DNA from 2 places in the Streptomyces noursei ATCC 11455 genome. Region 1 is predicted to be linked to the other one. Evidence: riboswitches for the same ligand, from Rfam matches in the RefSeq annotation. Region 1 holds a riboswitch; the other holds the start of a gene.
What was found. Region 1 has a riboswitch for S-adenosylmethionine ahead of SNOUR_RS28410 (aminotransferase class V-fold PLP-dependent enzyme). Riboswitches for the same ligand answer to the same signal wherever they lie in the genome.
Positions count from the first base shown of each region.

Region 2: it holds a riboswitch for S-adenosylmethionine, as region 1 does, so the genes downstream of both, thrC (threonine synthase) here and SNOUR_RS28410 (aminotransferase class V-fold PLP-dependent enzyme) in region 1, are expected to answer to the same signal.

Region 1 is NZ_CP011533.1:6,701,215-6,706,612, reverse strand. Features, by position in the region: gene SNOUR_RS28425 (hypothetical protein) at 1-24, opposite strand, end outside; gene SNOUR_RS28420 (rhomboid family intramembrane serine protease) at 227-958, shown strand; gene SNOUR_RS28415 (Lrp/AsnC family transcriptional regulator) at 955-1,236, shown strand; gene SNOUR_RS28410 (aminotransferase class V-fold PLP-dependent enzyme) at 1,752-3,155, opposite strand; SAM riboswitch class IV at 3,336-3,453, opposite strand; gene trpD (anthranilate phosphoribosyltransferase) at 3,538-4,602, opposite strand; gene qcrB (cytochrome bc1 complex cytochrome b subunit) at 4,747-5,398, opposite strand, start outside.
Region 2 is NZ_CP011533.1:4,138,751-4,144,148, reverse strand. Features, by position in the region: gene SNOUR_RS17230 (alpha,alpha-trehalose-phosphate synthase (UDP-forming)) at 88-1,581, opposite strand; gene SNOUR_RS17225 (glucosyl-3-phosphoglycerate synthase) at 1,631-2,599, opposite strand; SAM riboswitch class I at 2,776-2,931, shown strand; gene thrC (threonine synthase) at 2,949-4,226, shown strand; gene SNOUR_RS17215 (MoaD/ThiS family protein) at 4,282-4,560, shown strand; gene SNOUR_RS17210 (cold-shock protein) at 5,028-5,231, shown strand.

The DNA.
Region 1 (5,398 bases):
CGCCGTCGGCAGGGGAACAGCCATCGTGTCGTCCTCTTTCGTGCTCGTCGTGCTCGTCGTGCTCGTGCTGCGGTGCGCTCACGCGGTGCGCCGTCGGACTGCGGAAATACGCAACGTACTGCCTGTAACCCTACGGCCTGACAGCGGGCCGGCGCGGGCCCGCCCGGAAGCCGGGACGCGGCGAGGCACTCTGTCCCGTGTGCCCGCATTGCGCCATGATCACTTCATGACGGCGCCGGTCCACCCCGCCCGCTCGCTGCGCGCGGTGTTCTCACGGATGACGAACGTGCTGATCGGACTGTGCTGCGCACTCTTCGCGCTCGGCCCGGACTCCGGCCTGAACCGGACATACGGCACCGGTGACGCCCTGTTCCACGCCCAGAGCAGGTACTACGAGCACTGGGGCGTGATTCCGCTCGATCTGTGGAGCGGCGCACCGCGGGCCCTGCTCACCCCGCTCACCGCACTCTTCGTCCACGCGAGCTGGCTGCACCTGCTCGGCAACATGCTGTTTCTGTACGTTTTCGGCGGGATGACCGAGGCCCGGATGGGCCGGCTCCCGTTCACCGCCTTCTACGTGACCGTCGGCTACCTGGCGCTGCTGGGCTACGCCGCCGCGCACGCCTCCTCCGACCAGACGCTGGTCGGCGCCTCCGGCTCCATCTCCGGCGTCCTGGGCGCCTTCCTCTTCCTCTTCCCCCGGGCCCGGGTCACCAGCCTGTTCCCGTTCCTGTTCTTCCTGCCGCTGCGGTTCCCGGCCTGGCTGGTGCTGCTCTTCTGGTTCTGCCTCCAGTGGCAGGCCGCCCGCCACGACCCGGCCGGCCCCGGCGTCGCCTACCTCGCCCACGTCGTCGGCTTCGCCCTCGGCTTCCTCTACGCCTGGGCCCGCTACGGGCGGGATACTGTGGGGGCCACCAGGGACAACGGACCGTCGGCCGAGGGAGAGAGCCAGCCGTGATCACGTCGATCGTGCTCATCAAGACCAGCGTGGATCAGATCCCCGAGATCGCCGAGCAGATCGCCGCGCTGGAAGGCGTCAGCGAGGTCTACTCGGTCACCGGCGCGCACGACCTCATCGCGATGGTGCGGGTCGCCAACCACGACGACCTCGCGGACGTCATCCCCGGCCGCATCAGCAAGGTGCCGGGCGTCGCCTCGACCGAGACGCACATCGCGTTCCGCACGTATTCGCAGCATGACCTGGAGGCGGCGTTCTCCATCGGCCTCGACGCGTAGCGTTGCGCTGCGCTTGGCTGGCTTCCCACGTTGTCGGCGTCCCCGCCGTGGGGGTTGCTCGCTTTTGCGCCTGCGGCGCCGGGCCCGCCTGGCCCGCCGGGCGGCGGGACCTTGCGTTGTCCGCTGCGCGGGGCCGATCCGCTGCGCGGGGCTGTCGGGTGCGGTGACGGGCCTGCGGGGGTGGTGTGCAGGACTGCTATCGCTTTACGTCCTGCACACCACCCCCTCCGGCCCGTCACCTCCCGTGGGTGGGTCATACAGACGGTGAGTGGGAGCTAGCGCCGGTGGTCCGGCGACGGTCACCACTCGACAACGAACCCGCAGGGAACCACCGGCGTACGCCCCCCACCCACGGTCTTTACGACCACCTACGGGAGGGGACGGGTCTGCGGGGCTGGGGTTGTCCGGACGTAAAGCGGCAGCAGTCCGGACAACCCCAGCCCCGCAGACCCGGCACCGCTGCCGAACAGCCCCGCGCAGCGGACCCGCCCAGACGTAGCGGGACCACCCCGCCGTCAGGCGGCCCCGGCGGACCCGGCGGCCCCGGCGGACCCGGCCGGGACGCAACGGCCGTCCTCGACGCGGTAGTTCCACCGCGCGCCCTCGGCGACGAGCTCGCGCACCGCTCGTACGAAGCGGTCGACGTGCTCGTCGGGCGTTCCCGCCCCGAAGCTCACGCGGATCGCGTTGAGGGAGCGTTCACCGGGTGCGGCCTCGGGGGCGCCGCACTCCCCCGGGTCGCCGGGCTCGCTGCCCAGCAGGGTCCGTACCAGCGGGTGCGCGCAGAAGAGGCCGTCGCGGACGCCGATGCCGTACTCCGCGGAGAGGGCGGCGGCGAAGTGCGAGCTGTTCCAGCCCTCGACGATGAAGGAGATGACGCCGACGCGCGGGGCATCGTCGCCGAAGAGGGAGAGGATCCGGACCTCCGGGACGTCGGCCAGGCCCGCCTGGACCCGGGCGATCAGCTCCTGTTCGCGGGCGACCAGGCCGTCGAAGCCGGCCTCGGTGAGCGCCCGGCAGGCGGAGGCGATGGCGTAGGCGCCGATCACGTTGGGCGAACCGGCCTCGTGCCGGGCGGCGGTGGTGTGCCACTCGACGTCCACGCCGCCGTCGGCCCGCCGGGCGACCTTCCGGCTGGCGCCGCCGCCGGCCAGGTACGGCTCGGCCTCCTGGAGCCAGTCGGCGCGGCCGGCCAACACCCCGGCGCCGAACGGCGCGTAGAGCTTGTGGCCGGAGAACGCGACCCAGTCGACGTCCAGTTCGGCGATGTCCACAGGATGATGCGGGGCGAGTTGGGCGGCGTCCAGCACGATCCGGGCGCCGTGGGCGTGCGCGGCGGCGGCCAGTTCCCGCACCGGCCACAGTTCGCCGGTGACGTTCGAGGCGCCGGTGACGCAGACCAGCGCCGGGCCGTAGGGCTCGCGGGTGGCCAGCGCCTTCTCCATGGTGTCCACCGCCTGTCGCGGGGTGCGCGGGGCGTTGAGGTAGGTCACCGCCAGGTCGGCGCGGCGTTCCCAGGGCAGCAGCGAGGCGTGGTGCTCGGTCTCGAAGACGAACACCCGGGTGCCCTGCGGCAGGGTGGCGGCCAGCAGGTTCAGCGAGTCGGTGGTGGACCGGGTGAAGACGACCTGGTCCTCGGCGCGGCAGCCGAGGAAGTCGGCGACGGCCTTGCGGGCGTTCTCGAAGAGGTCGGTGGAGAGCTGGGAGAGGTAGCCGGCGCCGCGGTGGACGCTGCCGTAGTACGGGGCGTAGGCGGCGACGTCGTCCCAGACCCGCTGGAGCGCCGGCGCGCTGGCGGCGTAGTCCAGTGCGGCGTAGACGGCTTCGCCGCCGGTCACCAGCGGGACGAGGACATCCCGGCCCAGAACCGGCAGCGGGGCACAAACGGAACGGTCGGCGGCAGCGGTGACGACAGGCATGGCGAACTCCCGTGAGAGATAAGCGGGTTCGCTGCGGGACGGGGCGCATCAGGGTGCGCGAGAACGCACGGCGCGGCGCGCAGCGTAAAAGGAAAAAGGGTGCGGAGAAGGGCCGTCAGGCCCTAGCGCATTCGCTTCATCACGGAAGGACTCCCTCGAGGACCAGGATCCCTGGCGAGGGATCCGCGCTTGCCGCAGACCTCGTTGCCTGCGACCTGGTCATCACCCGGGGCACCCCGCCACGGAAGGAGGGTTGCCGGACAGCGGGCCGGGGCCTACATCGCTGTCACTCGTGACCTGGGCTGAATCATGCCACACGATCATCGGGGCGCAAGCCCCGGTCCGTATGGCGGACCGGGACCTGCGTCACATCCGAGGGGCGTCAGGCGTTGCTGGCCGCCACCCAGCGGTCCAGCGTCCGCCGGGCCGCGCCCGAGTCGATCGACTCGGCTGCCTTGCGCAGGCCGTCCCGGATCCGCTCGGTGAGCGGGGCGTCGGACGGCTCCAGCGCGGCCAGCGCGGCCGCCGCGTTCAGCAGCACCGCCTCCCGCACCGGCCCGGTCTCGCCGTCCAGCAGCCGCCGGGCCACCTCCGCGTTGTACGACGCGTCCCCGCCGCGCAGCGCCTCCACCGGCACCAGGTCGATGCCGACGTCCCGCGGGTCGAAGGACTCCTCGTGGACCGCGCCGTCCCGTACGACCCACACCCGGGAGGTGGCGGTGGTGGTCAGCTCGTCCAGTCCGTCGTCGCCGCGGAAGACCAGCGCCGAGGAGCCGCGCTCGGCCAGCACCCCGGCGAGGATCGGCGCGATCCGGGCGTCCGCGACGCCGGTCGCCTGGGCCCTGACCCGGGCCGGGTTGGTCAGCGGCCCCAGTACGTTGAAGGTCGTCCGGATGCCCAGCTGGCCGCGGGCGGCCGCCACGTGTCGCAGCGCGGGGTGGAACTTGGCCGCGAAGCAGAAGGTGATCCCGGCCTCCTCCGCGACCTCCACCACCCGCCGCGGCGACAGGTCCAGATTGATGCCCAGCTTCTCCAGGACGTCCGTGGCCCCGCTGGCCGAGGACGCGGCGCGGCTGCCGTGCTTGACGACCTTGGCGCCGGTGCCGGCGACCACGATGGCCGACATGGTGGAGATGTTGACCGTGTTCGCGCCGTCCCCGCCGGTGCCGACGATGTCGACGCTGGGTCCTGGCACCTCGATCAGGCTGGCGTGCGCGTACATCGCCCGCACCAGGCCGGAGATCTCGGCGACCGTCTCGCCCTTGGCGCGCAGCGCCACCGCGAAGCCGGCGATCTGCGCGTCGGTGGCCTCGCCGCGCATGATCCGGTCCATGACCCAGGCGGTGTCGTCGGCGGTGAGGTCACGGGCGTCGAGGAGGGCGTTCAGTACGGCCGGCCAGGAGCGGTCCGCCACGCTGCCGCCGCCTGCCGGGGTCACAACGTTCATGGTCCACGCTCCTGGATCGTCTCCTGCTTGTGCCGTTCACCCTATCGACCCCCGGGCATGCCGGAGGGCCCCGTCCTCTTCGTGGACGGGGCCCTCTGGGTGGCGTACTACCAGCGGTGCGCGGCAGTGCCGCGCCCGCGGGGATCAGTGGTGGCCGTGGCCGCTGGTGATCTCCTTGTACTCCTCGACGGTCGGCTTGGGGATGACGTTGTCCTCGCCGTAGTAGCCCTTGGAGAGCTTGGCGCGCAGCTTCTGCGAGCGCTTGAACTTGCGCCGGACACCGTTCTCGTCGACCTCGGGACCGAGCTCGAGCGGCTCGGGCTGCTCGTGCTGGGTGAGGACGTGCAGCTGCTCCTGGTTGAGCGGCTCGTGGACCTCGATGAACTCACCGTGCGGCAGGCGCTTGATGATGCCGGACTCGCGCCCGTGCAGCACCTTGTCCTTGTCGCGACGCTGGAGACCCAGGCAGATCCGCTTGGTGGCGATGAAGGCCAGCACCGGCCCGACGAAGAACGCGATCCGGACGAACCAGGTGATCGAGTTGATCGACAGGTGGAAGTGGGTGGCCCACAGGTCGTTGCCGCCACCGATCAGCATCACGAAGTACGCGACGAGCCAGGCCACACCGAAGCCGGTGCGGGTGGGCACGTTGCGCGGGCGGTCCAGGATGTGGTGCTCGCGCTTGTCGCCGCGGACCCAGGACTCGATGAACGGGTAGACCGCGATGGCGACCAGGACCAGCGGGAAGACCAGGATCGGGATCAGCACACCGAAGTTGATGGTGTGGCCCCAGAAG
Region 2 (5,398 bases), 2.6 Mb from region 1:
GCTAGACCCGCGCGTCGACGATCTACCGGCGGGGTTCCCTCTCGCCCGCCCCCGGGGCCGGCGGCCCGGCCGGCGCCCGCCCGCCGGTCACTCGCCCAGCGCCTGCAACTGCTCCAGGAACCACCGCGCCGGCGGCAGCGCGGTCGCCGCCGCGGCCAGCCGGGCGGTGCGCGCGGCCCGCTCCTCGGCCGACATGGACAGCGCGGTGTGCAGCGCCTCGGCGGTCTGCCCCACGTCGTAGGGGTTGACCGTCAGCGCGTCCGCACCGAGCTCCTCCCAGGCACCGGCCTCCCGGGAGAGCACCAGGGCGCACCCGGCGTCGGAGACCACCGGGACCTCCTTCGCGACGAGGTTCATCCCGTCCCGGATCGGGTTGACCAGCGCCACGTCCGCCAGCCGGTACGCCGCCAGCGACCGCGCGAAGTCGTCCTTGACGTGCAGCACGACCGGCTGCCAGCCCGCCGTCCCGTATTCCGCGTTGATCTCCTCGGCGAGCGCGCCGACCTGCGCGGTGTAGTCGCGGTAGACGGCCAGGTCCTGCCGCGAGGGATAGGCGAACGCCAGGTGCACCACCCGCTCGCGCCACTCCGGCCGGTCGGCCAGCAGCCGCCGGAAGGCCAGCAGCCCGCGCACGATGTTCTTGGACAGCTCCGTCCGATCCACCCGGACGACCGTCTTCCGGTCGGTGCCGCCGATCTGCCCGCGCAGCGCCGCCATCCGCTCCTCGACGTCCGGCCGCCGGGAGCGCTCCCGCAGGAACTCCGCGTCCGCCCCGAGCCCATGGACCCCGATCCGGGTCCGGTGCGCCTTCCGGTCCGGCGGCACCGCGACCACGCTGGGCGCCTCGTGCCGCGGCCAGTGCGCCGTGCAGTCCGGCCCCAGCGCCCGCTCGCAGCACGCGGTGAACGCCCGCGCCCACCGCTCGGTCAGGAAGTTCGCCCGGTCGGCGCCGAGAATGCCCAGCAGCAGCTGCCGCTGGACGTCGTCGGGCAGCATCGCGAAGTACTCCGGCGGCGCCCACGGGGTGTGCGAGAAGTGCGCGATCCGGACGTCCGGCCGCACCGCGCGCAGCATCGCCGGCACCAGCGCCAGGTGGTAGTCCTGCACCAGCACCGCCGCCCCCGGGCCCGCACTGTCCGCCAGCGCCGAGGCGAACGCGGCGTTGTACGCCTCGTACGCCGCCCACTGGCCCCGGAAGTCGGCGTCGAACACCGGCTCCAGCGGCGTCTGGTACAGCATGTGGTGGACGAACCACAGCACGGAGTTGGCGACGCCGTTGTAGGCCGCGGCGTGCACATCCGCCGGGATGTCCAACATCCGGACGCGCTGCCCACCGGCGTCCGCCACGTCCAGCAGCCCGCCGGTCCGCCGAGCCGCCTCCCGGTCGCCGTCCCCCAGCGCCGAGCACACCCACAGCGCATCGGTGTCGGCCCCGATCGCCGAGAGCCCCGACACCAGCCCCCCGCCACCCCGCTTGGCGCTCAGCTCACCGCCCTCTCCCAGGGCGTACGACACGGGCCCGCGGTTGGACGCGACGAGGACCTCGGCACCTGGCTGGACCGCACTGCGCTCGGAGACCATGTCGCGACATTAACCCGTCACGGATCCGCGCAAACGTACGGATCGCCCCTCAGGCCGCCCGCCGTTCCGCGTACTCCGGTATTTCGGCCATCGGCGGACGCTCCTCGGTGTCCACCCCCGTCGTCCGCGGCACGAAGCCGTGCTCGCCGCGCTCGAACTGGGTCAGCCGGGGCCGCACCAAATGGCCGCGGGCCAGCCGGAGTTGGGCGGTGCGGTAGATCGCCGCGGCCATCCGGCCGAGCGCCTGGCCGCCCTGGTGGCGGTGCCTGCGCACCCCGACGTCCACCTGCGCCAGGGCGTCCAGCCCGACGGTGTGCAGCGCGTCCACCAGCAGACCCAGCTCCACGCCGTAGCCGACCGGGAACGGCAGCCGCTCCAGCAGCGAGCGGCGCGCCGCGTACTCCCCGCCCAGCGGCTGCACGAACCCGGCCAGCCGCGGCCAGTGGAGGTTGAGCAGCGGCCGGGCGACCAGCTCGGTGACCCTGCCGCCCTGCTCGCCTCCGGCGGGACGCCCGCCCTGGCCGGTGTCCAGCGGCCGGTCGTACATCGCCTTGACGAACTGGACCTCCGGGTCGGTCAGCAGCGGCCCGACGATCCCCGAGACGAAGGTGGAGGAGAACTCCCGCAGGTCGGCGTCGACGAAGCAGACGATGTCGCCGCTGGTCACCAGCAGTGAGCGCCACAGCACCTCGCCCTTGCCGGGCAGCGCCGGGATCCGGGGCAGCACGCTGTCCCGGTGGACGACCCGGGCGCCGGCCGCCGCGGCGACCTCGGCGGTGCGGTCGGTGGAGCCCGAATCCAGCACCACCAGCTCGTCGACCAGCGGCACCTCCTCGGTCATCAGATCGGCGCGGATCGCCGCGACGATCGCGCCGACCGTCGCCTCCTCGTCGAGCGCGGGCAGCACCACGCTGACCGTCCGCCCCGTCTGGCGCTTGGCCTCCAACAGCTGCTCCAGGGGGCGGTCCGCGGCGGACCAGGAGCGGCCGGCCAGCCAGCGCTCCACTTCTTCCAGCACGTCTACGACTCTCCTCGGCGGCCCCCCGAACGGGAGCCCGTTATGTGATCCATCTCGCGGACCGGACGACTATCTCAACGGTGAGTGCCTTCGGTTACAGTCTTGAACAACGCGGAGGACCCTCGCATGTCGGGGTCGCCGCGCAACAAACGCCTGGGTTCCACCCAGTGCCATACCGCTCATCCAGAGGGGCAGAGGGACACGGCCCGTTGAAGCCCCGGCAACCCTCCAGCCGGTCTCCGCCGCACGGCAGCACAGTGCGCGCGAGGCTCCCGGCTAGGGAAGGTGCCAAATCCGTCTCACGGCGAAATGCGTCGTGAGGAAGATGAGGAGAAAGGGCCTCGCCTCCATGGCTGTGCAAGCAACCGAATCCACGCCTTCTGTCGCACTCGGTCCCGCCGTCGCCCTGTCCTGTCGCGAATGCGGCGAGCGCTTCCCGCTCGGCCCGATCTTCGCGTGCCAGGAGTGTTTCGGCCCGCTGGAAGTCGCCTACGCGCTTCCCACCGGCGACCCCGAGGCACTGAAGAAGCAGATCGAGGCCGGTCCCGCCAACATCTGGCGCTATGCGCCGCTGCTGCCCGTCCCCGCGGACGTGGCCGACAAGCCCAACCTCAACCCCGGTTTCACCAAGCTCGTCAAGGCCGACCGGCTCGCCGCCGAGCTGGGTGTCACCGGCGGCCTGTACGTCAAGGACGACTCCGGCAACCCCACCCACTCCTTCAAGGACCGGGTCGTGGCGATCGCCGTCGAGGCCGCCCGCGCCTTCGGCTTCACCACCCTCTCCTGCTCCTCGACCGGCAACCTCGCCGGTGCGGTCGGCGCCGCGGCGCGCCGCGCGGGCCTGAAGTCCTGCGTCTTCATCCCGCACGACCTGGAGCCCGGCAAGGTCGTGATGGCCGCGGTCTACGGCGGTGACCTGGTCGCCATCGAGGGCAACTACGACGACGTCAACCGCTTCTGCTCCGAGCTCATCGGCGACCCGCTGGGCGAGGGCTGGGGCTTCGTCAACGTCAACCTCCGCCCGTACTACGGCGAGGGCTCCAAGACGCTGGCGTACGAGATCTGCGAGCAGCTCGGCTGGCGGCTGCCGGACCAGCTGGTCATCCCCATCGCGTCCGGCTCCCAGCTCACCAAGATCGACAAGGGGCTGAAGGAGCTGATCGCCCTCGGCCTGGTCGAGGACAAGCCGTACAAGATCTTCGGGGCGCAGGCCGAGGGCTGCTCGCCGGTGTCCGCGGCCTTCAAGGCCGGGCACGAGGTCGTCAGGCCGCAGAAGCCGAACACCATCGCCAAGTCGCTGGCGATCGGCAACCCGGCGGACGGCCCGTACGTGCTCGACATCGCGCGCCGCACCGGCGGGGCCGTCGAGGACGTCACCGACCCGCAGATCGTGGACGCGATCAGGCTGCTGGCCCGTACGGAGGGGATCTTCGCGGAGACCGCGGGCGGCGTGACCGTCGGCGTGACCAGGAAGCTCATCGAGAACGGCGTGCTGGACCCGTCGCTGACCACCGTCGTGCTGAACACCGGTGACGGCCTGAAGACCCTCGACGCCGTCGCCGCCGGGCCCACCGCCACCATCCGGCCGGACCTGGACGCGTTCCGCGCGGCCGGCCTGGCCGGCTGAGCCGTCCCTCCGCCCGCCCGTTCCGCACCCCCCGTACCTCCTGGAAGGCAGAACCATGAGCGTCAAGGTCCGCATCCCCACCATCCTGCGCACGTACACCGGCGGCGAGGCCGAGGTCACCGCCGAGGGCGCGACCCTCTCCGAGGTGATCGCCGACCTGGAGAAGAACCACCAGGGCATCGCGGCCCGGGTGCTCGACGACGCGGGCAAGCTGCGCCGCTTCGTGAATGTCTACGTCAACGACGACGACGTCCGTTTCGAGCAGGGACTCCAGACGCCGACCCCGGAAGGCGCGGGCGTCTCCATCATCCCGGCGGTCGCCGGAGGCTGCTGATACGCCCGACGACTGTCCGGTGCGGCGCGATATGGATCGTATTCGCGCCAACTCTTTGCCGGTAGTGACCGGAAATTGCCCCGTCCGAGCTAAACGGACGGGGCAATTCCGTGTTGTGAAAGGCGATACCATTGGGGTGATCCCCCTCCGGTTATCTCCGTGCGCATGCCGAACGCATATGAGATCGCGGTGACTTGTGCGCAAGTTGTGTGCGCGATTTGTCGTTTGTGCCGCCTATTCCCGGCCCGACTTGGCCTGAGATAACGGGATTTGAGTGCATACGGCCGTTTCTCTGGCGCAAGAATTCTCGTCCGATTGACCTGTTGCGCTGGGCATTGGTCCGGATACATTCAGCGGCGGTCGACGCGTTCCGGCGCACGCCCCACGGGCCATTCCCGGGGGGTGAGGTCTGACCCGGGTCCGCGGAGTGCGGTCCTGTGCAAGGGCCAGTAATAGGGGAGTTAGGCATGGCTCAGGGCACCGTCAAGTGGTTCAACGCGGAGAAGGGGTACGGCTTCATCGCGGTCGACGGTGGTGCGGATGTTTTCGTCCACTACAGCGCGATCCAGATGGACGGGTACCGCACCCTGGAGGAGGGTCAGCGGGTCGAGTTCGAGATCTCGCAGGGCCAGAAGGGGCCACAGGCGGACATGGTCCGGGTCACCGCCTGAGGCGGCGGCCGACTGCATCGTTTCGCGGAAGGCCCGCATCCCCGAGTACGGGGTTGCGGGCCTTCTGTCGTTCCCGGGGGCCGCGCGCCTCGCGGGCGCGCGCGGGCGGAGCCAAGGGGCGGTGAGCAGGGGCTGGCGCTCGTCCCACGGACGGGGCCCGGCCCTCT